Regions from separate parts of the Quadrisphaera oryzae genome, predicted to be linked through region 2. Evidence: riboswitches for the same ligand, from Rfam matches in the RefSeq annotation. Region 2 holds a riboswitch; each other region holds the start of a gene.

Region 1 (6,969 bases), on a different contig from region 2:
GGCGAGGTGTCGAGCACCCACCCCTGCCGCTCGTAGAACCGGCGCCCGCGCACGTTGCGCTCCAGCGCCCACAGGGTCGCCGTCTGGAAGCCGCGCTCGACGAGGCGCCGCAGCACGACCCTGTGGGACGCGTAGCCCGCTCCCGTGCCCCAGGCGTCGGGGTCGGCGTAGAGGGCGTAGACCTCACCGGTGCCTCCTGGTGCGCCGCCGTCTCGGCTGGGTCCACAGCTGCAGAAGGAGAGCACCCGGCCGTCGTCGTCCACGGCGACCGCCACGTCTGCCCCGCCGTCGAGCCACCCCGCCCACGTCGTCGTCCTGCGCTCGCGCGACTCCGGAGAGGACAGGCCGGCGAGGAAGGCCTCCGGCAGCAGGTCCCGGTAGCCGGCCTGCCAGCCCCGCACGTGCACGTGGGCGATGCCCGCAGCGTCGTCGACGGTCGCGGGCCTGACGGTGGCGCCAGGCGAGCTCATGCAGGGGACGGTACTGATCTCCACCCGCTCGAGGGGTCGGTGCCCGTCAGCGGGCGGCGGTGGCGATCTGCGAGCGCACGTGCACCAGCGGGGCCTGCGGGTCGTGGGGGCGGGGCAGCGCCTGCAGGGCGAACCCCTCGATCGCCCCGGGGCGGAACACCAGGCAGTGCGTAGAACCGCCGTACTGGAACATGCCCAGGTCGTCCCCCTTGGCGAGGTGGTGCCCGGGGGTGACGGCGGGGTCGATGAGGCACGAGGACACCTCGAACATGCCGATCCCCACGAACGCCATCTGGCCGATCGCCGGGTCGTCGGCGTCGATGACGATGATCGCCCGGGTCGCCACGTGCGCGAGGTAGGCCTGGGAGTTCTGGGGCTCGGTGGCGTCGCTGCCCTCGGAGTCCGCCTCGGAGTAGTACGTGCCGGGCTGCACGAACGCCCGCACCACCGTGCCGCTCACGGGCGCGTGCCAGCGGTGGTAGTCCGTGGCGGACAGGAAGGCCTGGTAGACCGTCCCGCCGACGAGCTCGTCGACCACGGGGTCGCCGGCCAGCAGGTCGTGCAGGGAGTACGGCTGCTCCTTCACCCAGAACTCGTCCTCGCGGGCCACGTCGGCGCGGATGGCGTACGGCGTCGACTCGCACGCGCTGACGATGACCGCGTCGTCGTCGGGGGAGGCCACGGGGCGCTGCCCCTCGCGGAAGCGGCGGGTGAAGAAGTCGTTCCACGACGCGAAGCCCCAGTGCTCGTCGTCCGGGTCGTGCACGAACTGCTCGATGCCGATCGCCTCGCGGGCCGCCTCGCTCTTCCACCCGCCGGGGGCGTCGGCGATGACGTAGCGCGAGTCCGGGCCGTCGAGGAACTCCTTCCAGGCGTTGAGGAGCGTGCGCAGCTCGGCGTTGACCGTCGGGTCGCGGTACAGGGCGTAGCCGGCAGGGGTGGCGGTGGTCCAGTCGAGCACCCCGCCCAGCGGCAGCATCACCATCGAGTCGGCGTCGAACTCCGGCGCGCTGCTGAGCACCACGCTGATGGAGCGCAGCAGGTCGTCCACGCTGTGCAGGTGCCGCTCGCGGTAGTCACGGGTGGTCGGCACCTGCTCGACCATGCGCTGCACCTCCATCCGCACCACCGGGTTCCGGGAGATGAAGTCGGCGAGCTCCTGCACGGCGGGGTGCAGCGGGGCGTCGCCCGCCGCCTCGACCCGCTGGCGGTGCCCGTGCAGCCACGCCTCCAGGGCCTCCTGCTGGGACGGGAGCCAGCCCGCGTGGCGGGTGGTGTTGACGCTGTGCTCAGAGGCCACGTCCGGGAACGTAGGACGCCCGGCCCGGCTCCGCTCGTCTGGGCGCTCGCTGTGCGGTGCTCCTACCGGACGCAGCCCCAGCTCGGGCGGTGGAAGACGCGCTCGCGGGTGACGAGCCCGCCGACGTCGTGCCGGCCCCACCCGTCGGCGAACTCCGGCCAGCGGTCAGCCGTGCGCGCACCCCGGGGTCGGTGAGGACGAGGCGCAGAGGTTGCGGCGCTCCGGCGAGCTCCGGGCGATGCCGGGTACAGCTGCTCCTGGTCGGCGTTCCACCCGACGACGTTCCAGTGCCCGTCCAGGGCGAAGGCGGGGCTGTCGCGCAGGGCGTCGAGCAGGCGCTGCAGGGCGGCGGCTCCGCCGTCGTCGTCCTGAGCTGCTGCGGAGGACGACGACGAGGGTGGCAGCCCGGCGAGGGAGCGCACGTACCGCAGCGCCGCAGCGCCGCAGCGGCCAGCGGCGACGAGCACAGCGGACCGCACTGCTTCGCTTCGCTGTCGTCTGTCTCCGTGCACGTCTCGGCACGCCGGCCATCGAGGCCGCTGTCCGTCGCAGATGGGATCGCTCACCGCGCGTCCTCGGTGTGCCCGGCTTGTGCTCCATGCCGCTGTCCGACTCACTCGGACGCCGAGCCGCAGCATCGCCACGACAGACTCATCACGTGCGACTTGGCGAACCCGGCGGCGACGTCCTCGACCTCCAAGTGGTCGGCTACGAGTTCGCCTTGCGCGAGCTGGGGACCGAGCTTGATGAGTGGGACGTCAACTGGCTCGTGATCGCCGGGCGCGTGCAGCTGGCCGATGGCAGGACGTGGCGGTTCCGCGATCCGGCGCTGCTCGCCGGCGAAGCCGCGGAGCTGCTGAGTTGGCTACAGGACGACGTGCGCCTGTCGCCGCCTATGGTCGCTGACGTCGTCGGCACTTCAGGCAGCGACTGGCCGCGGGAAGCCGACGCAACGGGTAGGCACTGGCTGTCCTTCATCGAGCCGACCCTGGCCTTCGCGACGGTCCGAGATGAGGGTGAGGCGCGCTTGTTGGTCGGCTTGGCGCTGGAGTGTGCCGAGCCGGCCGTGGACGAGGCGGCGGACGAGCCTGGCTGGTCAGTGATAAGTGTGCCCTGGTCGTACGAGACGGCTCAGCGTGCTGCTGTGGAGTGGGCGCGACAAGTACAGGCCTACCCGCCGCGCGCGTAGGCATTGCGCTCCCACAGGTGCGGGATCCTGTGCAGCCGACCGCTGCCTAGCCAACGTTGCACCGACCACCACTCACCGCAGGCCACGGTGCTTCGAGTCCCGGCCGGGTAGTGGGGGCCCCGTCCGCAGCCATCCTCCTGAGCTGCTGTCACATTGCGGCCTCGGTGTTCCCTCGCTCGCCCCATTGCGCGCAGCTGCGGGAGGATCTCCGGGTGGGAGCCGAGGACGGAGCGTTGTGGTTGCGCGCTTGGGAACCCGCTGACGCCCCCGTCGTCGCCGGCCTGCTTGACCTCGACGCCGACCCACTGTGGGTTGCTCAGTGCCACGCGCTGCACGGGCCACCGCGCGACGGCGAGCGATGGCGCCGCACGCTGGTCGCCGTCATGGGGGATCGGGACGGGAGGGTCGTGGGGGCGGCGACCGTGGCGCGCAACTGGGTCCACCCGGGCCAGTACTCCTGCGCAGTCGACGTCCACCGCGCCTGGCGCCGCCAGGGGGTTGGGCGACGGCTGCTGGACGGCGTACGCGAGGTGCGGCCCGAGACACTGCCGCTCATGAGCAAGCTGCGCCCGTCGAACGCTGCGGCCATGGGATTCCTCGCCGCGGCCGGAGGTGGCGTTCGCCAGCGCAGCCCAGGGCAGGTTGTCGACGTTGATGATCATCGCGTGCTCGCCTGGGCCGAGCGGCACAGGGCAGCAGCGGCGCACAGCGGTTTCCCTGGATTGCAGACCGAGTCACTGGACAGGCTGGACGCCGAGCAGCTGGCGCAGGCCTTCGCCGAGCAGTACCTGTGGGTGCACGCTTCGTGGTCGCCGGTCCCGACCGGGGCACCTCGGCGCGCGCTGGAATCGGTCGCCGCCGCGACAGCGGCGGAAGCGGACCGGGGGTGCAGCTCAGGAGTCTGGTGGAACGGTCGCCTCATCGCGATGGTGCTGGTCTTCCCAGCTGAGGTCGGGTGGGAGGTCGTCGCGGAGACGGTGGTGCGTGATGTCGCGGCGGCCGGCGTCCCGCCTCAGCTGACTGGGGTGGATGTGCTGCGCGGTGCCTTGGCTCGGACCATTGCTGAGGTCGCCGGTCGGGGCGGGGGCCTGCTCGAGCTGGACGGTCACGTGGACGACCCCCACCTGCAGTCTGCGCTCGACGGACTGCCGCTTGCGCAGCTCCGACCGTTGCTGCTGGTGCAAGCCCCGTGAGCTGACACGGGCCGACCTGGCCCATGTCAGCTTCAGGCTTGCGCACGATCTCGCGCCAAGGCGTCTCACCCACGACCACTGACCGAACACCCTGCCCCATGTCGCTACGAGCGCCGTGACGTCGAGTGACCGAGTCTCAGACGCCCTGTTCGGTGGTCGTCTCGCCCAGGGCGCGGTGAACGAGACCGGTGATGGCCGCGCACCTCGCCCTCGGCGCAAGGCGGTGACCGGACACGCCCATCCGTCTTTGACGGGTCAGTCAGTCTCCTCCTAGAGTCCGGTCCCGGTCATGAGCGGCAGCCTCAGGCCCTGGCTGGCTGCCCAGCAACCCTCGTCCGCGTGGGGTGCTCCAGGTGAAGACCCGGCCGCGCAGAGCGCGCGGCAAGAGCGGACCTGCGAGGAGACGTCATGGCGCACGCGCCTGCCCGAGCGAGCACCTCTGCCAGCACGAGCACCGTGCCGGAGGCAGCGGACCTGCACCGCGGCCTGAAGACCCGGCACCTGGTGATGATCGCCCTCGGCGGCGTCATCGGGTCCGGGCTGTTCATCTCGTCGGGCTACACGATCTACCAGGCGGGTCCACTGGGCGCCGTCATCGCGTACGTCATCGGCGCCCTCGTGGCGTGGCAGCTCATGACGTGCCTCGGAGAGCTGGCCGTGCAGATGCCGGAGTCCGGTGGCTTCCACGTCTACGCCCACCGCATCCTCGGGCCCGGCACGGGCTTCACGACGGCGTGGCTGTACTGGCTGTGCTGGGTGGCCGCCATCGGCTCGGAGCTGACCGCGTCGGGCCTGCTCATGCAGCGCTGGTTCCCCGGGGTGCCGGTCTGGGTGTGGTGCGCGGTGTTCGCGGCGCTGCTGCTGGCGGTCAACCTCGCGCCGGTGCGCCTGTACGGGGACACCGAGAGCCTGCTCGCGGGCGTCAAGGTGACCGCCGTCGTCGTCTTCATCGTGGTGGGGGCGCTCGCGATCGTCGGGATCAGCGCCTCCGGGGCGCCCGCACCGCTGCTGTCGAACTTCGTCACGCCCGACGGGCTGCTGCCCGCCGGCATCGGCGGCGTGCTGGTGGCGGTGCTCGCGGTGTTCTACGCCTTCTCCGGCACCGAGCTCATCGCCATCGCCGCGGGCGAGACCGACGACCCGGCCCGCGTGGTCCCCAAGGCCGTCCGCACCACGATGGTCAGGCTGGTCGTCTTCTTCATCGGCGCGATCGTCGTCATGGCCGCGCTCGTGCCGTACGCGCAGCTGGGCAGCGCCGACGAGTCCGTCGAGAGCAGCCCGTTCGTCACCGTCTTCGCCGCCTCCGGCATCCCGTACGCCGCTGACGTCATCGCCGTCGTCATCATCACCGCGCTCATGTCCGCCGGGGTGTCCGGGCTGTACGCCTGCTCCCGGCTGCTGCGCTCGCTGGCCCTCGCCGGTGACCTGCCGAAGGCCTTCGCCCGCACCGACCGGCGGGGCATCCCCGCGCTGGCGGTGGTCGTCAGCCTCGCCGGTGGCCTGGTGTCGCTGGTGAGCTCGTACGTCGCGGCGGGCACCGTGTACGTGGTCCTCGTGTCGGTCGCGGGCTTCGCCGTGGTGGCGGTGTGGGCGGTCATCGCGCTCGCGCAGCTCGTGCAGCGCCGGCGTCTACGGGCGGCCGGGGTCGACCCGGCCTCCCTGCCGTACCACTCGCGCTGGTACCCGTTCGCGCCGCTGTTCGTGCTGGTGGCGTGCGCCGTCTCGGTCGTCGCGTCCCTGTTCGACGGGGCGCAGCGGACCGCGACGATCATCGGCGTCGTCTTCACCGCCGCCTGCTACCTCGTGCACCGCCTGCGCCGCGGTGCGTCCTCGTCCAGCGCAGAGAAGGTCCCCGCATGAGCAAGCCCCTCGTCGTCGCCCTCTACGAGCAGGCCAGCGTCGGCTGCGGCGGCGCCCCCGGCCTGTGGACCCACCCCGCCGACGACCGCGTGGGCGTCAACAGCCTCGACCGCTGGCGCCACGTGGCCACCACGTCGCAGCAGGCGGGGCTGCACGCCCTCTTCCTCGCCGACGTGCTCGGCCTCTACGACGTGTACGAGGGCTCCCTCGACGCCGCCGTGGGGGAGGCCGTCGAGGCCCCCGCCAACGACCCCTTCGCCTACGTGCCCGCGCTCGCCGAGGTGGCGCGCGACCTCGCCTTCGTGGTGACGGCCTCCACCACCTACGAGCACCCGTTCTCCCTGGCCCGGCGCTTCGCCACGCTCGACCACCTCACCGGTGGCCGCACCGGCTGGAACGTCGTCACCAGCTACCTCGAGAGCGCCGCCCGCAGCTTCGGCCTGGACCAGCAGCTGGCCCACGCCGACCGGTACGGCCGCGCCGACGAGTTCCTCCACGTCACCCACCAGCTGTGGGAGGAGAGCTGGGACGACGACGCCGTGGTGGCCGACAAGGCCGGCGCCACCTGGGCCCGGCCGGGCTCCGTGCGGGCGCTGCACCACGACGGCGAGCACTTCCGCGTCCACGGCCCGGCGCTGACCTCACCGTCGCCGCAGCGCACGCCCACCCTGTTCCAGGCCGGCTGGTCGCCGCGCGGCAGGGAGTTCGGCGCCCGGCACGGCGAGGTGCTGCTGCTGCCCATGGCCGACCCGTTGAAGATCCGCTCTGGTCTCGACGACGTCCGGGCCCGCGCCGCTGCGCTCGGCCGGGACGCCGACGACCTGCGCGCCCTCGCCCTGGCTCGTGTGGTGGTCGGTCGGACCGAGGCTGAGGCGCAGGCCAAGTACGACGACCTGCAGAGCACCTACCGCCTGCGCGCCCAGCTGGTCTCCTACTCCGGCGACACCGGCATCGACA
Region 2 (6,969 bases):
GGACCTGCGTGGACGCGTCGTGCTCGTCGTCGGTGGGCGGGGGCTCATCGGCTCCGCCGTGGTGCGGCGGCTGACCGAGGAGGGCGCCACCGCCGTGGTCGCCTCCCGCTCCACCGACCCCGACGACGCCGGCACCCGCCTGCGCCTCGACGCCCGCGACGACGCCTCGGCGGCCGCTGCCGTCGAGGCCGTCCTGGCCCGGCACGGCCGGCTCGACGGCCTCGTGGTCACGGCCGCGCCCAGCGCGCAGACCCTGGACGCCTCCCGCAACGACGACCCGGCCCAGGTGCTGGAGGCGTTCGACGCGAAGGCCGTCGTCTTCCTCCGCCTGGCCACCGCGGCGCTGCCGGTGATGCGCGCGGCCGGCTACGGGCGCGTGGTGGGCATCAGCGGGCAGAACGCCTTCCTCACCGGCAACACCACCGGCGCGGTCCGCAACGCGGCGCTCATCGTGGTGGCCAAGAACCTCGCCGACGCGGTCGCCGGCACGGGCGTCACGGTGAACACCGTCAGCCCCGGCACCGTCACCCCCACCCCGGCCGCCGAGGTGCAGCCCGGTCGCGGCGGTGAGTCCAGCCCGGACCAGATCGCCGACCTCGTCACCTTCCTCCTCTCCCCGCGCACCGCCGCGATCTCGGGGGAGTCGATCGCCACGGGCCACCGCGTGCGCGGCGTCGTCTCCTCCTGAGCCCGTCCCCCCGGGGCTCACGACGACTGTGGTGTGCGTCCGGCCGGGTGATCGGCCGGCCGGCGCCCGCAGCGGCGGCGTCGGCCGCCGATGCGGATCACGGACGGGAGCAGCCCGCTCCCGCACCGACCACCGGCGAGGAGGACCGACGGCGATGAGCGCACAGGCCATCTCGGCCGGGTCGCTGCGCCTGCCCGGCCGCGGCGGCGCGGCCAGCGGAACCCCCGCCGAACAAGCCGTGCAGCGGGCGCAGAAGGCGTACGCGCAGGCCGTGGAGCGGCTGCGGACGGACGCCCTGCAGCGCGCCGACGCCCAGGTCATGAAGATCGACCAGGCGGCGGTGGACTTCGCCGGCGGTGCGCTGGCGCAGGCCCAGGCGGCTCTGGTCCGTGAGCAGCGCCAGACCGAGGCGGCGTCACAGGCGCGCACCCCGCGCACCCCGCGGGCCTCAGAGCCGGACGCGCAGCACCTCGCCCAGCCCGTCGCTGACAGCGTGGAGCTCACCACCAGGCCGCGGGCTGAGGACGCGCGCCACGAGCACCGGGCCCACCGCGACCGGCAGCGCCTCGACGACGAACTCACCGCGGTCCTGAGCGTGAACACCCTCGCGTGACGGTCGGGGGCCGCCACCGCGATCTGCCGGGCCGGCCCGTGAGTCCGCCCTTGACGGGCCGGCACCCGATCCGTCACGCTCGTCCCGCACCACACGTTCCACCAGTCCCACAGGTCATGAGCGTCAGCGACAAGCCCTGGCTAGCTGACCGGCAACCCTCGCTCTGCGGCGGGGTGCCCCAGGTGACGACCCGACCGGACCCCGCTGCCAGCGGAGGCCGGTAAGCGCGAGGCCCCGTCCGGGGCGGAAGAGGTCCACCCGTGTCGCAGATCCAGCTGGCGCTCGCCCTCGACGGCGCCCGACCGAGCCTCCCCTCAGCCGGCACCGCCGCAGCCACCACCGCCGAGCTGGTCCACCACGTCCGCGAGGCCGAGGTCGGCCTGCTCGACCTCGTCACCCTCGACGCGCCCGAGGACCGCGCTCCCGACGAGGCTGGCAGCGGCCTCGGCGGCGGGGTCGGCGCCGTCCTGGCCGCCGTCCGGCTGGCCGCGGCCACGCGCACCGTCGGGCTGCTGCCCACCGTGCACGCCGGGCGCACCGAGCCGTGGACCATCGCCCGCGCCGTCCACGAGCTCCACACCACCGCCCCCGGCCGCGCCGGGGTGCTCCTGCGGGTCCCGGTGCCCGCCGACGAGCAGGGCTGGGTGCAGGCGGTGCGCCGCAGCTGGCCGGCCGGCAGTCGCCTGCCCGTCGTGGCTCTGCCCGGACGCGGCGGTCGCGACCACCGCGCGCTGCCCGCGGACGCCGCCGACCTCGGCTTCGTGACGCCGCGCACCACGGTGGACGCCCAGCAGCTGGTGGCCGCGGCCCGCAGCGCCGGCGCGCCCCGCCACCTGCTCGGGGACCTCGTCGTCGTCATCGACGACAGCTCCGCCCGCGCCCGGCAGCGCTGGGAGCGCTCGACCGGGGAGGCGCCGAGCACCGCACCCGAGGGCGCGCGCGTCTTCGCCGGCACCCCCGGGCAGCTCGCGGACCTGGCCCTGGGCTGGCGGGCCGCTGGGCTGGCAGGCCTGCGGCTGCACCCGGTCGACCCGGCACGGGACGTCCGGGGCGTGACCCGCGGCCTGGTGCCCGAGCTGCAGCGCCGCCGGGCCTTCCGCCGCTCCTACCGCGGCGCCGACCTGCGCGACCGCCTCGGCGAGCCCGCGGCAGCGGCCGCCGCCGCGTGAGGGGCGCTGGAACAAGCCCGCCCCCGCCGGGGCTGAGCACGGCGTGAGCACGCAGCACCTGCACCTCGCCCTCGCGCTGGACGGCGCGGGGTGGCACCCCGCCGCCTGGCGCGAGCCCACCGCCCGTCCGCGCGACCTGTTCACCGCGGCCTACTGGACCGACCTCGTCCGCGAGGCCGAGGCAGGTCTGCTCGACCTGGTGACCATCGAGGACGCGTTGCGCGTGCAGTCCGCCGACCGCACGGACGTGGTGGTGGGCCGCCTCGACGCCGTGCTCCTCGCGGCGCGGCTCGCGCTGGTCACCGAGCACATCGGCCTCGTGCCGAGCGCCACGGCCACGCACACCGAGCCGTTCCACCTGTCCAAGGCCGTCGCCACGCTCGACCACGCCACCCGCGGGCGCGCTGGGGTGCGCGTGCAGGTCTCCCTGAGCCCCGACGAGGCCGCCCAGTTCGGCCGCCGCCCCGCTCCCGACCTGCCCGACGCCCTCGACGAGGCCCGTGACTGGGTGGAGGTGCTCCGCCGCCTCTGGGACTCCTGGGAGGACGACGCCGAGATCCGCGACGTCGCCACCGGCCGGTTCGTCGACGCCGCCAAGCTCCACCCCATCGACTTCTCCGGCCCGCACTTCTCCGTGCGCGGCCCGGCCATCACCCAGCGCCCGCCGCAGGGCCAGCCGCTCGTGGCGGCCCTGTCCCACGTGCCCGTGGCGCACCGGTTCGTCGCGCGCTGCGCTGACCTGGGCTTCCTCACCCCCCACGACGACGCGCGCCGCCTCGTCGCGGCCGTCCGCGACGAGCGCGAGGTCCAGCCGGCCTGGCCGGACGGGCTCGGCGACCAGCCGCTGCGCCTGCTCGGCGACGTCGTCGTCGTCCTCGACCCCCGCCCGGGGGCCGCAGCGGAGCGGCTGGCCCGCCTCGACGGGACCGCCGGGGCGCCCCTGGCGCAGACCAGCGACGCGCTGGTCTTCGCGGGAACGCCCGGCGAGCTCGCCGACCTGGCCCTGGCGTGGCGGGAAGCGGGGCTGGACGGGCTGCGGCTGCGGCCCGCCGTCCTCCCCGACGACCTGCGGGCGATCACCCGCCAGCTCGTGCCCGAGCTTCAGCGCCGCGGCGCCTTCCGCACCGCGTACGCCGGGACGACCCTGCGCGAGCGCCTCGGCCTGCCGCGTCCCGCCAACCGCTACGCCCAGGGGGTCAGCAGATGAGCAAGCGCCAGGTGCACCTCGCGGCGCACTTCCCCGGTGTCAACAACACCACCGTGTGGTCCGACCCCGCCGCGGGCAGCCACATCGACCCCGACTCGTTCGTCAGGTTCGCGCAGACCGCCGAGCGCGGGAAGCTCGACTTCATGTTCCTCGCGGAGGGGCTGCGGCTGCGCGAGCACGCCGGACGCATCTACGACCTCGACGTGGTCGGCCGCCCCGACACCTTCACCATCCTCGCGGCGCTCGCCGGCGTCACCACGCACCTCGGGCTCACCGGGACGATCAACTCGACGTTCAACGAGCCGTACGAGGTGGCACGCCAGTTCGCCACCCTCGACCACCTCTCCGACGGTCGGGCGGCGTGGAACGTCGTCACCAGCTGGGACGCGTTCACGGGGGAGAACTTCCGCCGCGGCGGCTTCCTTGGGGCGGACCAGCGCTACGACCGCGCCCGCTCCTTCCTGGAGACGGCGCTGGAGCTGTTCGACTCCTGGCGGGGTGACGAGGTCCTCGCCGACCAGGCCACCGGCCGGTTCCTGCGAGCCCCCGGGCCCGGGGCGTTCTCCCACCGCGACGCGTTCTTCGACATCGCCGGGCACACCACCGTGCCCCGCAGCCCCCAGGGTCGGCCGGTCGTCTTCCAGGCCGGTGACTCCGAGGAGGGCCGGGAGTTCGCCGCCGAGCACGCCGACGCCATCTTCAGCCGCCACGCGACGCTGGAGGAGGGCAGGCCGTTCTACGCCGACGTCAAGGCCCGGCTGGCGAAGCACGGGCGCCAGCGCGACGACCTGCTCGTGCTGCCCGCCGCCACCTTCGTGCTCGGCGACACCGACGCCGAGGCCGAGGAGCTGGCCCGCGAGGTGCGCCGCGCGCAGGTCAGCGGCGCCACCGCCATCGTCTTCCTCGAGCAGGTGTGGAACCGCGACCTGTCGCACCTCGACCCCGACGGCCCGCTGCCCGACGTCGACCCCGTGGTCGGCGAGCAGGTGATGAGCCAGGGCCGCGCCAGCGTCCGGATGCACCGCGACCCGCTGGCCACGGCGAGGGCGTGGCGCGAGCGCGCCGAGGCGGAGGGCCTGTCGATCCGCGAGCTGATGATCGAGCAGACCGCGCGGCAGACCTTCGTCGGGTCGCCGGTCACCGTGGCCGACCAGGTCCAGCACCTCGTGGAGGCGGAGGCCTCCGACGGGTTCATCCTCGTGCCCCACCTCACGCCGGGAGGCCTGGACCCGTTCGTCGACCGGGTGGTGCCGATCCTGCAGGAGCGCGGCGTGCACCGCACCGAGTACGAGGGCACCACCCTGCGCGACCACCTCGGCCTGCGACCCCTGACGACGACGGGGGCCCGCGCGTGAGCACGCCGCTGGCGGTCCTCGACCTGACGCCCGTCCCCTCGGGCGGCTCGGCCGCGCAGGCGCTGGCCAACAGCGCCGACCTCGCCGAGTCCGCGGAGCGGTTCGGGTACGCCCGCTACTGGGTGGCCGAGCACCACCTCAACCCCGGCGTGGTGGGCGTCTCGCCCGCGGTCGTCCTGGCCCTCGTGGCTGGGCGGACGAGCACGATCCGCCTCGGGTCGGCCGCGCTGCAGACCGGCCACCGCACGGTGCTGTCCGCCGTGGAGGACTTCGCCCTCCTCGACGCCGTGCACCCCGGCCGCGTCGACCTCGGCCTCGGCAGGCCCGGCGGTCCGCCGCGCGGGCCCGACGGATCGCTGCCGGCGCCGCCTCCGCCGCCCACCCCCGAGCAGGCCGCCGGGACGGTGGTCGACGGCGTGCGCATCCCCGGTCCGTTCCCGCTCGCGCCGATCCTCACCTCGGCGCGGTTCGCGGCGGTCCCCGAGCTCGTCCCGCCGCCGGCCTCCGGCGGCCCCTCCTTCGGTGAGCAGGTCGACACGGTGCTCGACCTCCTCGCCGGCACCTTCACGTCGTCGTCCGGAGTTCCGCTCCAGGCGCACCCCGGCACCGGCGCCGACCTGCAGGTGTGGCTGTTCGGCAGCACCGGCGGCACCACCGCCGCGGTGGCGGGCGAGCGCGGGCTGCGGTTCGGCGCCAACTACCACGTGGCCCCGCAGGGCGTCCTCGACGCCGCCCGCGCGTACCGGGCCGCCTTCCGCCCCTCCGAGGGCGCGCACGGTCTGGCGCGGCCGCACCTGGCGGTGTCCGCTGACGTCGTCGTCGCCGAGACCGGCGCCGAGGCCGAGCACCTGGCCGCCGGCTACGGGCCCTGGGTGCGCTCCATCCGCACCGCCGCCGGGGCCATCCCCTACCCGACGCCCGACGAGGCCGCCGAGCTCACCTCGCCGGAGCACTGGAGCGCCGACGACGACGCGCTGGTCCGCGACCGGCTCGCGACGCGCTTCGTGGGGTCGGCGCGGACCGTCGCGGAGGGCCTGGAGCGCCTGCGCGACGCCACCGGCGCCGACGAGCTGCTCATCACCACCACCACCCACGACCACGCCGCCCGCGTCCGCTCCTACGAGCTGCTGGCCGCCGAGTGGGGGAGGCGGTGACCGCGGCCTCCTCGGCGCTCGACCCGCTCGACCAGCTCGACAGGTCGGTGTGGAACGCCCTGCACGGCCCCCACGCGGGGCTGGCGGTGCGGCGCGGCCGCGTGGTGACCTACCCCGCCGACGTCGCGCAGTTCTCCTCCCTCCCCGAGGACCCGGCGCCGGGCGACTGGGCGGACGCCGCGGCCCTCGTGGGAGCTGACGGCGTCCTGCTGCTCACCGGCGACGTCCCCGAGCCCCCGCCGGGCTGGACCGCGCTCGTCGACATCCCCGGCGTGCAGATGGTCGCCACCGATGCCGTCGCGTCGGCGCCCGACCCGGAGGCCGTGGTGCTGGACGTCACCGACCCCGCCGACGTCGCCGAGGCGCTCGCCCTGGTGGAGCGGACCCGGCCCGGCCCGTTCTTCGAGCGGACCCTGGCGATGGGCACCTACCTCGGCATCCGCCGCGCGGGACGGCTCGTGGCGATGGCGGGGGAGCGGCTGCACCCACCGGGGGCCGTGGAGATCAGCGCCGTGTGCACCGACGCCGCCTGGCGCGGGCAGGGGCTGGGCACGCGGCTCGTGCACGCGGTGGCCCACGGGGTCCGGACGCGCGGCGAGGTGCCCTTCCTGCACGCCTCAGCGGAGAACACGGGGGCCATCCGCCTGTACGAGCAGCTCGGCTTCCACCTGCGCCGCACCACCCGGTTCACGGCACTGCGCCCACCCGCCCCCTCCTGACCCGGCCGGCCAGCGCCACCCAGCGGGAGGCGCGCTGCGCCAGTCGAGCGGGTGTGAGATGGCC
Region 3 (6,969 bases), on a different contig from region 2:
GTCGCGGACGTCGCCGCCTCCTTCTCGGAGGCCGTGGCCGACGTGCTGGCCCGCAAGACCGTGAGCGCAGCCCAGGACCGCGGCGTGCAGACCGTGCTGCTCGGCGGAGGCGTGGCCGCCAACGCGCGGGTGCGCGGTCTGCTCGCCGAGCGGTGCGAGGCGGCGGGCCTGGCGCTGCGCGTGCCGCCGCTGCGGCTGTGCACCGACAACGGCGCGATGGTCGCCGCGCTCGGCGCGCTGGCGCTCGCCGACGGGCTCGGCCCCTCCCCGCTCGACCTGGCGACCGACCCCGGTCTGCCGGTCTCCACCATCGTCGTCTGACCAGGGAGCAGGTGCCGCGGTGCACGGCGAGTACAAGGTCCCCGGCGGCAAGCTGGTGGTGGTCGACCTCGAGGTCACCGGCCCGCACGAGCTGAGCGCCGGGGGAGTGCTGCGCGACGTCCGCATCTCGGGCGACTTCTTCCTGGAGCCGGACGACGCCCTCGAGGCGATCGACGCCGCGCTCGAGGGGCTGCCCGCCGACACCGAGGCCGCCGACCTGGCCGCTCGGGTCCGCTCCGCGCTGCCGGCCGGTGCCGTGCTCGTCGGGGTGACGCCGGAAGCGGTCGCCGTCGTCGTGCGGCGGGCCCTGGCGCGGGCGACGGGCTTCGCCGACCACGCGTGGTCGCTCGTGCACCGCGGGCCGGAGAGCCCCGAGCTGCTCATGGCCCTCGACGAGGTGCTCCTGGAGGAGGTGGCCCAGGGGCGGCGCGGGCCGACGCTGCGGGTGTGGGAGTGGGACCGCCCGACGGTGATCATCGGCAGCTTCCAGTCGCTGCGCAACGAGGTCGACGCGGAGGCGGCCGGCGAGCTCGGCGTGGACGTGGTGCGGCGGATCAGCGGCGGCGGGGCCATGTTCGCCGAGCCCGGCAACACCATCACGTGGTCGCTGACCGTGCCGTCGTCCCTGGTGGCGGGGATGGGCTTCGTCGAGTCCTACGCCTTCCTCGACGCCTGGGTGCTGGAGGCGCTCGCGGACCTGGGGGTCCGGGCCGAGTACCGCCCCATCAACGACATCGTCTCCGCCGCGGGGAAGATCGCGGGCGCCGCCCAGAAGCGCAGGCCCGGCGCGGTGCTGCACCACGTGACGATGTCGTACGACATCGACGCCACCAAGATGCTGCGGGTGCTGCGCATCGGCCGCGAGAAGCTCTCCGACAAGGGGACCACCAGCGCTGCCAAGCGCGTGGACCCGCTGCGCTCCCAGACCGGCATGGCCCGCGAGGACGTCATCAGCGCCATGGCCGCCTCGTTCCGCTCGCGGTACGGCCTCGTGGACGGGGACGTCACCGAGGCGGAGCTGGCGGCGGCGCGCGACCTGGCGCAGCGCAAGTACCTCGACCCTGCCTGGACCGCCCGGGTGCCCTGACGCTACGGTGCCGCCCAGGTCATGAGCGCCAGCGCCAAGCCCCGGCTCGCTGGCCGGCAACCCCCGCGTCGTGGGGTGCCCCGGGTGATGACCGGACCAGGCGTCCGCGCCCGGTAACGACGCGCTCCTCCTCGTCGGTCCCGGGCAGCGGCGCCCGGTGACGACCACCGATCGCCGAGGAGAGCGCTGTCGATGAGCACCACCACCCAGCCCACCGCCCAGCCCACCGCCCAGCCCACCACGCAGGCCGAGCGGCTCGCCGCGGCCCGCGCCCGCCTGCAGCCGGTCTTCGACGCCGTCGTCCGCGACGTGGTGCAGCGCGAGGTCGACCACCAGCTGCCGCGCGAGCAGGTGGAAGCCCTGGTGGCGGCGGGCTTCACGCGCCTGCGCGTGCCCGTCGAGCACGGTGGTGACGGCCTCGACCTGGTCTCCTTCACCGAGCTGATGATCGACCTGGCCGCAGTCGACTCCAACCTCCCGCAGATCTTCCGCGGGCAGGTCGCGTGGGTGGAGCACCTGCTCTCCCTGCCCGAGGGGCCCTACCGCGACGCGTGGTTCGCGCGCGTCGCCGCGGGGGAGTGGACCGGCAACGCGTGGAGCGAGACGGGCGGCACCACCCTGGGCGGCCAGTCGACCAAGGTGCGCCGCGACGCCGACGGCCGCTGGCGCGTCAGCGGCCGCAAGTACTACACGACCGGCACGATCTACGCCGGGTGGACCGACGTGGTCGCCCAGCTCACCGACGAGGCGACCGTGGCCGCGCAGGAGGCCGGGGACGCCGCCGCGGGGACGGTCACGGCGCTCGTGCGGCTGGACCAGCCCGGCGTGACCGTCAGCGACGACTGGGACGGCTTCGGCCAGCAGCTCACGGGCACCGGCACGCTGGTGCTCGAGGACGCGGTGGTCGCGGAGGACGACCTGGCGCCGTTCGACGACAGGTTCCGCTACCAGACGGCGCTCTACCAGCTGGTGCTGCTGGCGGTGCACGCCGGCATCGCCGCCGCGGTGGAGCGCGACACCGCCCACGAGGTGCGCTCGCGCACCCGCTCCTACAGCCACGGGCTGGCACCGGTGGTCCGCGAGGACCCGCAGGTGCTCGCGGTGGCCGGGGAGATCTCCTCGGTCGCGTTCGCCGCCCGCGCGATCGCGCTGGCCGCCGCGTCCGCCGTCCAGGGGGCGGCGGACACCGCGCACGACCGCGACAGCGAGGCCGACCTCGCCGCCAACGTCCGCGCGGAGATCGCCACCGCGCAGGCCCAGGTGGTGCTCTCGGAGAGCGTCCCGCGCGCCGCGACGCTCCTGTTCAACACCCTCGGCGCCTCGGGCACGTCGCGCGCGAAGGACCTCGACCGGCACTGGCGCAACGCCCGCACGGTCGCCTCGCACAACCCGGTGATCTACAAGACGCGCATCGTGGGTGACTGGTCCGTCAACGGCACCACGCCGCCGTTCGTCTGGGCCATCGGCACGCACACCCAGGCCACTGCCGCGCCCCAGCGCTGACCCCCTCGTCGCACTTTCCGCGGCACGTGCGCCCAGCGCGCCGCGAGAGCCGCACGTGCCGCGGAAGGTGCGCCCAGGCGCGGGGTCAGGTGGTGAGGGCCAGGCCGACGGCGAAGGCGCCGTAGGCCGAGGCCGCCGCCGCGAGGCGCACCGCGCTGACCCGCCGGGTGGTGAACAGCACCAGCAGGTAGCCGACGCAGGCGAGCGTGGCGACCGCGGCCAGCAGCAGCGGGCCCTGCACGTGCCAGCTGGTGAAGGCCAGGCCCAGGCCGGTGGGGATGGTCGCCTGGATGACCATGGAGCCCGCCAGGTTGCCCAGCGCGAGGGAGACCTTGCCCTTGCGGACCCAGATCAGCGCGTTGAGCATCTCCGGCAGCTCCGTGGCGATCGGTGCCAGGAGCAGCGCCACGAGGGACGCCGACAGCCCCAGCTGGGGGGCGAGCGACTCCAGCTGCCCGACGAAGACCTGCGACGCCGCGAAGATGACGGCCAGCGAGACGACCACCTGGACGACGACGGCTGTGGTGCTCGGCCGCTCGCGCTTCGGCTGGGCCTTCAGCGGCTCGAGGTCCTCCGCGCTGTGGGTCTCGCCGCCGGCGCGCACCTGGCGCCAGCAGTAGACGGCGTAGACGCCGAAGAACACCCAGCCGAGCCACGGCTTCACCGCGAACGCCACCAGGCCGAGGCCCGCGGCCACCGCGAAGCTCACGAGGAACCAGGCCTGGTCGCGCGCCAGGGAGCGCGTGTCGAGCTCGGCCAGCTGGGCGGTCTCGGCGGCGGTCGGTCCGCCGGCGGCCACCGCGAGCCCGCCCCGGGAGGAGCCCGTGGCCGCTCCTGCGGCTCCGACCCGCTCCGCGGCCACCACACGGCTGCCGGCGCTGCGGCGGACCGCGCGGCGGTTGGCCAGCAGCACCACGCCGACCACGGCGTAGGCCAGGCTGCCGACGACGAGCGGACCGCCCAGCGCCGCGCCGACCCCGACGTCAGCGCCGGTCTCCTCGGAGCCGAACAGCACCGCGACGAGCGTGACGACGCTCTCGGGCAGGGCGGTGCCAGCGGCGGCCAGCACGGTCCCCACGGCGGCCGACCCGACGGCCATGCGCACGCCGAGCCACTCGACGGCGTTGACGAACCACTCGCACGCCAGGTAGATCAGGACGGCGCAGCCGAGCAGCAGGACGAGGGTGAGCAGCACGCGGTGCCTCCGCAGCAGGTCGCCGCCCCCGTGCGGGCGCGGCGAGGAGGCGGCGAGCCGGGGACCCGAGGGGCCCGCGACCAGCTCACCGCCATCGGTCAGGACGAGTCGTGGTGGCCCGCGCGGCGGGCCGATGACGACGCTAGCGGGTCCTGCGGCGGGGGCCAAGCAGTTCGGTCGCCCGAAAAGAAGGCCACTGACCTGGGCGAACGCCCGCGGGGACTTCGGCCGGCCGAAACCGCGGACGCGACCGGCGGGCGCGTCCGGGAAGGTTCAGGAGCGCAGGGCCGCGGCCCACTCCGGGGCCTGGCGCTCCACGTCCGCGTGAGCTCCGGCGAGGTCGACCGGCTCGCGCAGCACCCGCGGCGCGCGGGCGCGCAGCCGGGGGCGCAGGGCCGGCAGGGCGGCCGCGACGGCGAGGGCCAGGGTGAGCAGCAGCACCGGGGCGGCGAGCGCGACGGCGAGCACGACGACAGCGGTGGACACCGGGAGCCCTCCTCGACGACGGCTCGGGCGGCGGTGGTGCCGCCCGGGTTTCGGTGGACCGAAACTACCACCCGGGACGCTCGTCCGCAGGGGGCTGGCCGGTGTCCACCGACCAGCCCCCTGCGGACCCGCTCAGCCGGCCAGCCACGCCTCCACGCGCTCCAGCGCCCCGCTGACCAGGGTCGCGGGGGCGTGCGCGGCGGCCTCGATGCCGCTGCGCGCCACGGCGGCGAGCTGCGCGTCGTCGAGGCCCAGCACCGTGCGGGCCGTCTCGTACTCCTCCAGCAGGCCGGGACCGAAGAGCAGGGAGTCGTCGGTGTTGACCGAGCAGGGCACTCCGGCGTCCAGGAGCCGGCGCAGGGGGTGCTCGGCGAGGGAGGGGACCACCCCGAGCAGGACGTTGGAGGTGGGGCAGACGTCCAGGCACACGCGCTCGGCCGCCAGGCGCTCGACGAGCGCCGGGTCCTCCACGGCGCGCACGCCGTGCGCGATCCGGCCGGCCCCGAGGTCGTCCAGGGCGGAGCGGACGCTGTCAGGCCCGAGCAGCTCCCCGGCGTGCGGAGCCGCGACCAGACCCCCGGCGCGCGCCACCGCGAAGGCGCGGGCGAAGGGCGCCGGCGGGCCGAGCACCTCGTCGTGGGCCAGGCCGAACGAGACCACGCCGTGGTCGACCCGGGTCACGGCCAGCTCCGCGAGCTCCTCCGCGTCCTCGGGCGGCAGCACCCGGATGGCCGTCACCATCAGCCCGAAGCCCACGCCCAGGCGCGCCGCCGTCGAGCGGCCCTCGTCGAGGGCGACGTCGAGGATCTGACCGGCGTCGGCCAGCTGCGGGCTCTCGTAGTGCGGCCACAGCTGCGGCTCCACCCACACCGCACCGTCGGCGGCGGCGTCCTCGACCACCTCGCGCACCACGCGGCGCAGGTCGTCCTCGGTCTTGATGCACTGCGCCGCGGCGTCGTACAGGCCGGCGAAGGCGCCGAAGTTCCCGTAGCCGCGGGTCTCCGGCACGGGGATGCCGTACCCGGCCGCCAGCTCCGCCAGCGTCGAAGGGCGCATGCAGCCCTCCAGGTGGGTGTGCAGGGAGGCCTTGGGGAGCAGGCGGAGGTCTCGCGCGGTCATGCGCGCAGGCTAGGTGGCGGTCGCCAGCCGTGGGGGGCTCAGGCCCGCTCCCGGCCGCCGGCGCGGTGGCAGCCGGCCAGCACGCGCCGGACGACCGCTGCCGCCGCCCGCTCCGCGTCCACGCCGAGCGCGACCCGCACGGTGCCCGCCGGGTCGGGGTGGTGCACCACCGCGCCGCGGTCGTGGACCTCGACGCGACCCGGCGGGCCGAGCTCGAGCAGCTCCGGCTGCACGAGCAGCAGCGCGGTCACCGGGTCGTGCGGGACTCCCCACGGCTCGTCCCAGAACTCCCACCACTGGCGCACCTGGGCCGCCAGGGCGGCGCCCAGCGGCCCGGCCGCGGCGATGCGCTCGACGTCGCCCGGCTCCAGCCGCACCTGCTGGGTGACCTCCAGGCCGACGACGAGCGTGGTGGCGCCGCTGGTCAGGACCTCAGCGGCCGCGACCGCGTCGCTGCGGAGGTTGTGCTCGTCCTCCAGGAGCCCCTCGGGGGTGAGCGCCCCGTCCCAGCGGCCACCCATGACCACGAGCGAGCGCAGGTGGGACGCCAGCTCCGGGTGGTGGCGCAGGGCCGTCGCCACCTGCGTCAGCGGGCCGATGGCGAGCAGGTCCACCCCGCCCGGTGCCGAGGCGGCCGTGGCGGCGAGCCAGTCGGCGGCGTCCTCGGCGGCGGAGCGGCCGGGCGCCGGCGGGGTCGTCGTCGCCGTCGTGAGGTCCCCCAGGAGGGTGCCCTCGTGGCCGGCCCACCACACCGGCGTCCCGGACAGCGGCGCGGCCGCACCCGCGCGCACGGGCAGGCCCCCGGGTGCCGCCGGGCCCGGCACCCCGGCCAGCTCGAGCAGCCGGGAGGTGGCGCGCGCGCGCAGGCCGGTGTCGCCGTAGACGGTGGTGACCCCGAGCAGCTCCACCTCGGGGGAGCCGAGCAGCAGGGCGAGAGCGAGGGCGTCGTCGACGTCGGTGCCCAGGTCGGTGTCGAGGACGACGCGCCGTCGCGCGCCGCGGGCGGATGCGGTCACGCCGCCCACCCTGTCAGGACGCGCCGCCGCTCACGTCGCGAGGCGGTGCGGGGCGTACCGCGCCAGCACCAGCCCCTCCAGCAGGCCGACCAGCGTGTAGAGCACCACGGAGGCGGCCGTGACGGCCACGATGAGCGCCCACACCTCGTCGTAGCGGAAGCCGCCGATGGCCTTGAGGATCTGCGAGCCGATCCCGTTGCCGGTGGCCAGCCACTCCACCACCAGCGCGCCGGTGAGCGCGC
Region 4 (6,969 bases), on a different contig from region 2:
GTGGTCCGGCCGACGAAGACGACGCTCGGCTGGTCGGGGTCCACCCCGAGGGCGCGGACGGCGTCACGGGCCTGCGTGGAGTCGTCGCGGCTCCACGCCTCGGCGTCGATGCCGTTGTGCACCACGTGCACGCGCGCGGGGTCGAGGGAGGGGTAGCAGCGCAGGATGTCGGCGCGCATGCCGGCGGAGACGGCGATGACGGCGGCGGCGCCCTCGTAGGCGGTCTTCTCCGCCCAGCTGGACAGGGCGTACCCGCCGCCGAGCTGCTCGGCCTTCCACGGGCGCAGCGGCTCCAGGGAGTGGGCGGTGACGACGTGCGGCACGCCGGCCAGCAGGCCGGAGACGTGGCCGGCGAGGTTGGCGTACCAGGTGTGGGAGTGGACGAGGTCGGTCGAGCCGACGGCACCGGCGTCGGCGGTCACGGTCGCGGCCATCGACAGGTCCACGCCCAGCACCCGCAGGGCGGCGTTGGCGCCGGACAGCTCCGCGAGCTCGGGGTGGCTCGTCGTCCCCGGCTCGTCGCGCTCGCCGTCGGCCAGGCCCCAGGCCCGCACGCGCACGTCGAGCGCGGCGCCGCCGGGCCCGTCGGGGTGCAGCTGGCGGAGCACCCGCACCAGCTCGGCGACGTGCACCCCCGCTCCGCCGTAGATGTCCGGCGGGTACTCACGGGTGAGGACGTCGACGCGCATGGGCGGGAACCTAGACCCTGGGCGCCCCCGGACGCGCGCTCCGGCCGGTCCTTCCAAGACCCGACGCGCGGTCGGGGCGGCCCACGTGTGCGCCACGTGACCAGCGCACTAGGGTCTGCGCCATGGCAACGAAGGTGCTGGCCATCGTCCTGGCCGGCGGCGAGGGGAAGCGGCTCATGCCGCTGACCGCAGACCGCGCGAAGCCGGCGGTCCCGTTCGGCGGGACGTACCGGCTGGTGGACTTCGCCCTGTCCAACCTCGTGAACTCGCGCTACCTCAAGTCGGTGGTGCTGACGCAGTACAAGAGCCACAGCCTCGACCGCCACATCACCATGACGTGGCGCATGTCGACGATGCTCGGCAACTACGTGACGCCGGTCCCCGCGCAGCAGCGCCGGGGCCCCCACTGGTACCTGGGCAGCGCTGACGCGATCTACCAGAACCTCAACCTCATCAACGACGAGCGGCCCGACATCATCGTCGTGGTCGGGGCGGACAACATCTACCGGATGGACTTCTCGGCCATGGTCGAGAGCCACATCTCCTCCGGGGCGGCCGCCACCGTCGCCGCGATCCGCCAGCCGATCGCCCTGGCCGACCAGTTCGGCGTCATCGACGTGGACCCCACCGACCGCCGCAAGATCCGCGCGTTCCTGGAGAAGCCGAAGGACCCGCAGGGCCTGCCGGACTCCCCCGGCGAGGTGCTGGCCTCGATGGGCAACTACGTCTTCGACGCGAAGGCGCTCACCGAGGCCGTCACGAAGGACGCGGTGCTGGAGGGCTCCCGCCACGACATGGGCGGCGACATCGTCCCGTGGTTCGTGGACCAGGGCCGCGCGGGCGTCTACGACTTCATCGACAACGACGTGCCCGGCTCGACCCCGCGTGACAAGGACTACTGGCGCGACGTGGGGACGCTGGACAGCTACTACGAGGCCCACATGGACCTCATCTCGGTGCACCCGGTGTTCAACCTCTACAACTACGAGTGGCCGATCTACAGCCAGCAGCCGCCGCTGCCGCCGGCCAAGTTCGTGCACGGCTGGCAGGGCCGCATCGGGCACGCCATCAACTCGGTGGTGGGTCCCGGCTCGGTGGTCTCCGGTGCGCTCGTGGAGGACTCCGTGCTGGCCGCCGGCGTCAACGTCCACTCGTGGGCGTCGGTCGACAGGTCGGTGCTCATGGACGGCGTCAAGGTCGGCCGCCACGCGGTGGTCCGCCGGGCCATCCTCGACAAGAACGTCGAGGTGCCCGAGGGCTCCACGGTCGGCGTGGACCCCGAGCGCGACCGCGCCCGCGGCTTCACGGTCACGGAGTCGGGCATCACCATCGTCGGCAAGCACCAGACGGTGGAGCCCTGACCTCCCCCTCCCCCGTGATCATGGACCTCCCGAGCGCCTTCCGCCCGTGATCACAGTCGACAGGAACGCCCCCGGCTGGGACGCCGACCCTCGCGTCGCGTCCTGGCCGGGCCTGCCGCCGCTCGGGGGTGACGCGACCGCTGACGCCTGCGTGGTCGGGCTCGGGGGCTCGGGCCTGGCCGCGGTGGAGGAGCTCGCCGCGCGCGGCCTGACCGTCGTCGGCGTCGACGCCGGGCGCGTCGCCGCGGGAGCCGCCGGCCGCAACGGCGGCCTGCTGCTCGGCGGCACCGCGCCGTCCTTCCACGACGCCGTCCGCGACTGGGGCGCCGAGCCCGCGGCGTGGCTGTACCGCCAGACCCTCGCCGAGCTCGACCACCTCGCGGAGGTTCTACCCGGCGCCGTGGTCCGCCGCGCTGGCTCGCTGCGACTGGCCGGTGGGGTGGGTGTCGACGACGACGAGCGCGCCCGTGAGCTCGCCGACTGCGCCGCGCAGGCCGCGGCCCTGCGCGAGCACGGCATCGCGGTCGAGGAGGTCTCCGGCGCCGCCGGCGAGGGGCTGTTCCTGCCTGACGACGCGCAGGCCAACCCGGTGGTCCGCCACCTGGGCGTGCTCGCGCACGTGCGGCGCGCGCACGGCGAGCAGCGCATCCGCCTGCACGAGGGCACCCGCGTGCGGCGCGTCAGCCCCGGCCGCGTGGAGACCGACCGCGGCGCGGTGAGCGCGGGCGTGGTGCTGGTCGCCGTGGACGGCAGGCTCGACGTCCTGCTCCCCCAGCTGGGCGGACGGGCGCCGAGCGTGCGCACCGCGCGGCTGCAGATGCTCGCGACCGCCCCCCTGGACGACGACGCCGCGCGCGTCCGCGAGCGCGTGCCCTGCGGCGTGTACGAGCGGTGGGGCTACGACTACGCCCAGGTCGACGACGGGGCTCCCGGCCGGCAGGGCCCGCGGCTGCTCGTCGGGGGCGGGCGCGACGTCGACCGGGACGCTGAGTGGACCACCTCCACCGACCCGACGCCGCCGGTGCAGGCGCACGTGGAGCGCGTCGCGGAGCGGCTGCTCGGGCGCCCGCTGCGCCCCGACGAGGTCGCCCACCGCTGGGGCGCCTCCGTCGGCTACACCGCGCCGGAGGCGCAGGGCCGAGCGCTGTGCGGGCTCGTCGACGACGGTCCCGACGGCCAGGTGGCAGCGGTCGGTGGGTACTGCGGCACGGGCAACCTCGTGGGCGCTGTCGCGGCGCGGGCCGCCGTGCGGCTCCTGCTCGACGGCGAGCAGCCGCCCTCCTGCTTCCTGACTCCCCTCCGTGATCATGGGAACTAGGCCACCTCGGCGCCGCGGCAGCGCGGGACCGACGCCTCCGCGCCCGCCCGACGTCGTCCTGCCGGACCTCGACCTGGCCGACCGCTCCGTGCTGCTGTCGGGGCGGTGGGACTGCGCCCTGGTCGACGGCGCGGAGCTGGCCCAGGCGCGGCTCGAGGGGCTGGCGGTGCTGGAGAGCTCCGTGGAGGACGCCGTGCTCGACGGAGCGCTGCTCGCGGGGATGCGGATCGCCGGGAGCCGGTGGGGGCGCGTCTCCGCAGTGGGCGCGGACGCGAGCCGCACGCACTGGGCCGACACCGAGGTGGCGGACGCGCGGCTCTCGGCGCTGCGACTGCCGACCGCGCGGCTCGACCGGGTGGTGCTGCGGCGCTGCCGGCTCGACGGAGCGGTGCTGCGGGACGCGCAGCTCACCGACGTGGTGCTCGACGGCTGCGACCTGCGCGGCGCGGACCTCACCGGCGCCCAGCTGCGGCGGGTGGCGTTCGCCGGCAGCGACCTCACCGACGCCGACCTGGCGGGAGCGCGCTGCGAGGACGTCGACCTGCGCGGCGCCACCCTGACCGACCTGCGCGGCGCCGACGGGCTGCGCGGGTGCGCCGTCGACGCGGTGCAGCTGGTGGACCTGGCGCCCGCCCTCGCAGCCCACCTGGGCCTGCGCGTCCTCTGACGCCCCCCGCGACGATCAAGGAAGACGCACCCGCACCGCGGGTGCAACGTCCTTGATCGTCGGGGGGAGGGGGGAGGAGGTCAGGGGGTGAGGGCGCCGGAGAGCAGCCGCTCCGCCGCCTCGCGGCTGCCCGCCAGCGCCAGCCGGCCGCTGTCCAGCTCCTCGACCAGCGCCGTGCGCCGCCACAGCAGGAGCAGCAGCGAGGGCGCCGGCCCGCTGACCTCCGCCACCGGCTCGGCGCCTCCACCGAGCACCCAGCGACCCGACGGGCTCTCCAGCGCCAGCGCGCCCGGCAGGGCCGGGGTGCGCCCGAGCCGCACCTGCCGCGGGAGCATGACGCCGGCGACCTCCGCCACGCCGTCCGCGGCGACGTCCTCCTCCAGCCACGTCGCCGGGTCGAGCGCAGCGCCCAGGCCGGCAGCCGCGAGCGCCGACTCGGCGTCCCAGCGGTGCAGCGCGGTCTCGTGCACCTGGCGCCGCGCCCAGAAGGCGGCGGTCGCCGGCGCCTCCACGGCCGCGAACGTCCAGCACGGCGCTGCGGGCGACACCGAGGCCAGCGCGGCCACGAGCGCCGCCGCGCCCTCGGCGAACCAGGCCGGCACGGCGTCGTCGTCCTGGGGCCCGGAGGGCTCCTCCCCCGGAGAGCCGTCCGGGGCCGTGCCCAGCGCCGCGCGCGCCCACCGGTGCACCCCGCCGGTGTGCCGGGCGAGGTCGGCCACCGTCCACCCCGGGCAGCCGGGGACGACGACGGCGAGCGCCTCCGGCCGCAGGGCCGCGGCGAGCCGCCCGGCCTCCCTCTCGACCAGGTCCGCGGCGCGCGTCATGTCCACGCGCGGACGCTAGCGGCCCCGGGAGCCGCGCGGCAGGCCGCCGCGTGCCAGCCGGCGTGAAGATCCTGACACGCTCGTCGTGACGCAGCGTTGACTCGCGGGCGATCGACCCGCTACGGTCCTGCCCAGGTCATGAGCGCCAGCGCCAAGCCCCGGCTCGCTGGCCGGCAACCCTGCTCGTCATGGGGTGCTCCGGGTGAAGACCAGGTCCGTGCTCACCGGCACGGGCAAGGACGACTCCGAGGAGACGACGTGCTGATGCACGCCCTGACCAGCGACTCCTGTCGCTGGCGACGCGCCTGACCGCAGCCCGCTGACCCGCCGGCGACCCCGGCACCAGCACCTGCACCGCTGCACCGGCGGCCCCTCCCGGGACCCGGCAGCGGTCCCTGCACCGCGCGTCGCACCCCCTCCGCCGCCCTCGCGGCACACCCGCACCACCCGCTTGCCGTCACTGTGCGTGACCGCCAGCGGGCGATGCCCCCTGCCCCGGACCACCCCCACCCACCTTGGAGGCCACGGTGATCGAGCCGTGATCGAGCTCAGGTCGCTCACCAAGACCTACGGCGAGGGCCAGCACGCGACCACCGTGCTGGACTCCCTCGACCTGACCGTCTCCCCCGGCGAGATCACGGCCGTCGTCGGTCCGTCCGGCGCCGGCAAGTCGACCCTCGCCGCCTGCACCACCCTGCTGGAGCGCCCCACGTCGGGTGCCGTCGTCGTCGGCGGCCGCGACCTCACCGAACTGTCCGAGAAGGACCTGCGGGAGGCGCGCCGCGGCATCGGCACCGTGTTCCAGGCCGACGGCCTGCTCACGCGCCGCACCGCCGCGCAGAACGTCGAGCTGCCGCTCAAGCACCTCGGCGTGGTCCCCGCGCAGCGCAAGGCACGGGTGGCCGAGCTGCTCGAGCGCGTCGGCCTGGCGGACAAGGCCCACCGCTACCCGCACGAGCTGTCCGGCGGCCAGCGCCAGCGCGTGGGCATCGCCCGCGCCCTCGCGCTGCGCCCCGGCGTGCTGCTGTCCGACGAGGCGACCTCGGGCCTTGACCCGCAGGCCACCGCGAGCATCGTCGCGCTGCTCAAGGAGCTGCGGGACGACCTGCAGCTGGCCGTCCTGTTCATCACGCACGAGATGGACACCGTCGTGGCGGTGGCCGACACCGTCGCGCGGCTCGACCACGGCCGCATCGTCGAGCACGGGGCGCTGGTCGACCTGCTGCACACCCCGTCGTCCCCGCTCGGCCGCGCGCTCCTGCCGCGCCGCGCCCACGCCGGCTCGGAGCCGGCCGACGACGGCAGCGCGGCCCAGCGCTCGGTCTGGGTGGTCAGCCACGCGGGCAACCGCGTCCCCGCCGACTGGCTGGTGCGCGCCTCCCGCGCCCTCGGCTCCGACCTGGAGCTCCTGGGCGCGTCGCTGAGCACGGTCGCCGGGGTGGCCGTGGGCCACGCCGTCGTCGGCGCCCCCGCACACCTCGACGACGACGACGTCGAGGCCGCCCTCATCGGCCTGGGGCTGCACGCCCAGCGCGAGGCCTCGGACGCCGCGGAGCAGCGCGTCGCCGCTCAGACGCTCGGGCAGACCCTGGAGGTCGTGGCATGAGCGCGGTCCTGCTCTCCCCCGTGCTGGCCGCGACGAGCACCGACCTGACCTGGGCGGAGATCCCCGCGCTGGTGCTGCCGGCCCTCGGCGACACGCTCGTCATGGTCGGGGTGACGATGGCGATCGTCGTCGTCCTCGGGGTGCCGCTGGGCGTGGCGCTCGACGCGCTCGGGCCGGGCGGGCTCACCCCGCGGCCGGTGCTGCACAAGGTGCTGTCCGCGGTGGTGAGCGTGGGGCGGTCGCTGCCGTTCCTCATCCTCATGGCCGCGCTCGTGCCGTTCACGCGGTTCGTCACCGGCACCAACATCGGCATCCCCGCCGCGGTGGTGCCGATGGCGCTGGCCGGGACGGCGTTCTTCAGCCGCATCGTCGAGAACTCGCTGCGCTCGGTGCCTCCGGCGCTGGTCCGCGTGGCCCGCGCCTCCGGCGCCTCCCCGCTGCAGGTGCTCACCAGCGTCAAGCTCTCCGAGGCCGTCCCGTCGATCCTCGGCGGCCTGACCATCA

Evidence for each region. Region 2 has a riboswitch for S-adenosylmethionine ahead of H7K62_RS05920 (hypothetical protein). Riboswitches for the same ligand answer to the same signal wherever they lie in the genome.
Region 1: it holds a riboswitch for S-adenosylmethionine, as region 2 does, so the genes downstream of both, H7K62_RS12040 (amino acid permease) here and H7K62_RS05920 (hypothetical protein) in region 2, are expected to answer to the same signal.
Region 3: it holds a riboswitch for S-adenosylmethionine, as region 2 does, so the genes downstream of both, H7K62_RS01065 (acyl-CoA dehydrogenase family protein) here and H7K62_RS05920 (hypothetical protein) in region 2, are expected to answer to the same signal.
Region 4: it holds a riboswitch for S-adenosylmethionine, as region 2 does, so the genes downstream of both, H7K62_RS10725 (methionine ABC transporter ATP-binding protein) here and H7K62_RS05920 (hypothetical protein) in region 2, are expected to answer to the same signal.

Annotation. Positions count from the first base shown of each region.
Region 1 is NZ_JACNME010000005.1:237,410-244,378, reverse strand. Features, by position in the region: gene H7K62_RS12065 (GNAT family N-acetyltransferase) at 1-470, opposite strand, end outside; gene H7K62_RS12060 (phosphatidylserine decarboxylase family protein) at 517-1,770, opposite strand; gene H7K62_RS12055 (MmyB family transcriptional regulator) at 1,833-2,237, opposite strand; gene H7K62_RS12050 (WapI family immunity protein) at 2,429-2,959, shown strand; gene H7K62_RS12045 (GNAT family N-acetyltransferase) at 3,172-4,152, shown strand; SAM riboswitch class IV at 4,438-4,546, shown strand; gene H7K62_RS12040 (amino acid permease) at 4,609-6,012, shown strand; gene H7K62_RS12035 (NtaA/DmoA family FMN-dependent monooxygenase) at 6,009-6,969, shown strand, end outside.
Region 2 is NZ_JACNME010000002.1:517,449-524,417, reverse strand. Features, by position in the region: gene H7K62_RS05930 (SDR family NAD(P)-dependent oxidoreductase) at 1-688, shown strand, start outside; gene H7K62_RS05925 (hypothetical protein) at 843-1,301, shown strand; SAM riboswitch class IV at 1,414-1,534, shown strand; gene H7K62_RS05920 (hypothetical protein) at 1,562-2,470, shown strand; gene H7K62_RS05915 (LLM class flavin-dependent oxidoreductase) at 2,514-3,677, shown strand; gene H7K62_RS05910 (NtaA/DmoA family FMN-dependent monooxygenase) at 3,674-5,032, shown strand; gene H7K62_RS05905 (LLM class flavin-dependent oxidoreductase) at 5,029-6,186, shown strand; gene H7K62_RS05900 (GNAT family N-acetyltransferase) at 6,183-6,905, shown strand.
Region 3 is NZ_JACNME010000001.1:247,226-254,194, reverse strand. Features, by position in the region: gene tsaD (tRNA (adenosine(37)-N6)-threonylcarbamoyltransferase complex transferase subunit TsaD) at 1-321, shown strand, start outside; gene H7K62_RS01070 (lipoate--protein ligase family protein) at 341-1,408, shown strand; SAM riboswitch class IV at 1,426-1,534, shown strand; gene H7K62_RS01065 (acyl-CoA dehydrogenase family protein) at 1,601-2,911, shown strand; gene H7K62_RS01060 (sodium:calcium antiporter) at 2,997-4,106, opposite strand; gene H7K62_RS01055 (hypothetical protein) at 4,380-4,592, opposite strand; gene add (adenosine deaminase) at 4,725-5,711, opposite strand; gene H7K62_RS01045 (nucleoside hydrolase) at 5,750-6,727, opposite strand; gene H7K62_RS23410 (ABC transporter permease) at 6,758-6,969, opposite strand, start outside.
Region 4 is NZ_JACNME010000004.1:462,274-469,242, reverse strand. Features, by position in the region: gene glgA (glycogen synthase) at 1-689, opposite strand, end outside; gene glgC (glucose-1-phosphate adenylyltransferase) at 707-2,050, shown strand; gene H7K62_RS10740 (NAD(P)/FAD-dependent oxidoreductase) at 2,097-3,368, shown strand; gene H7K62_RS10735 (pentapeptide repeat-containing protein) at 3,358-4,035, shown strand; gene H7K62_RS10730 (maleylpyruvate isomerase family mycothiol-dependent enzyme) at 4,116-4,859, opposite strand; SAM riboswitch class IV at 4,994-5,105, shown strand; gene H7K62_RS10725 (methionine ABC transporter ATP-binding protein) at 5,398-6,465, shown strand; gene H7K62_RS10720 (methionine ABC transporter permease) at 6,462-6,969, shown strand, end outside.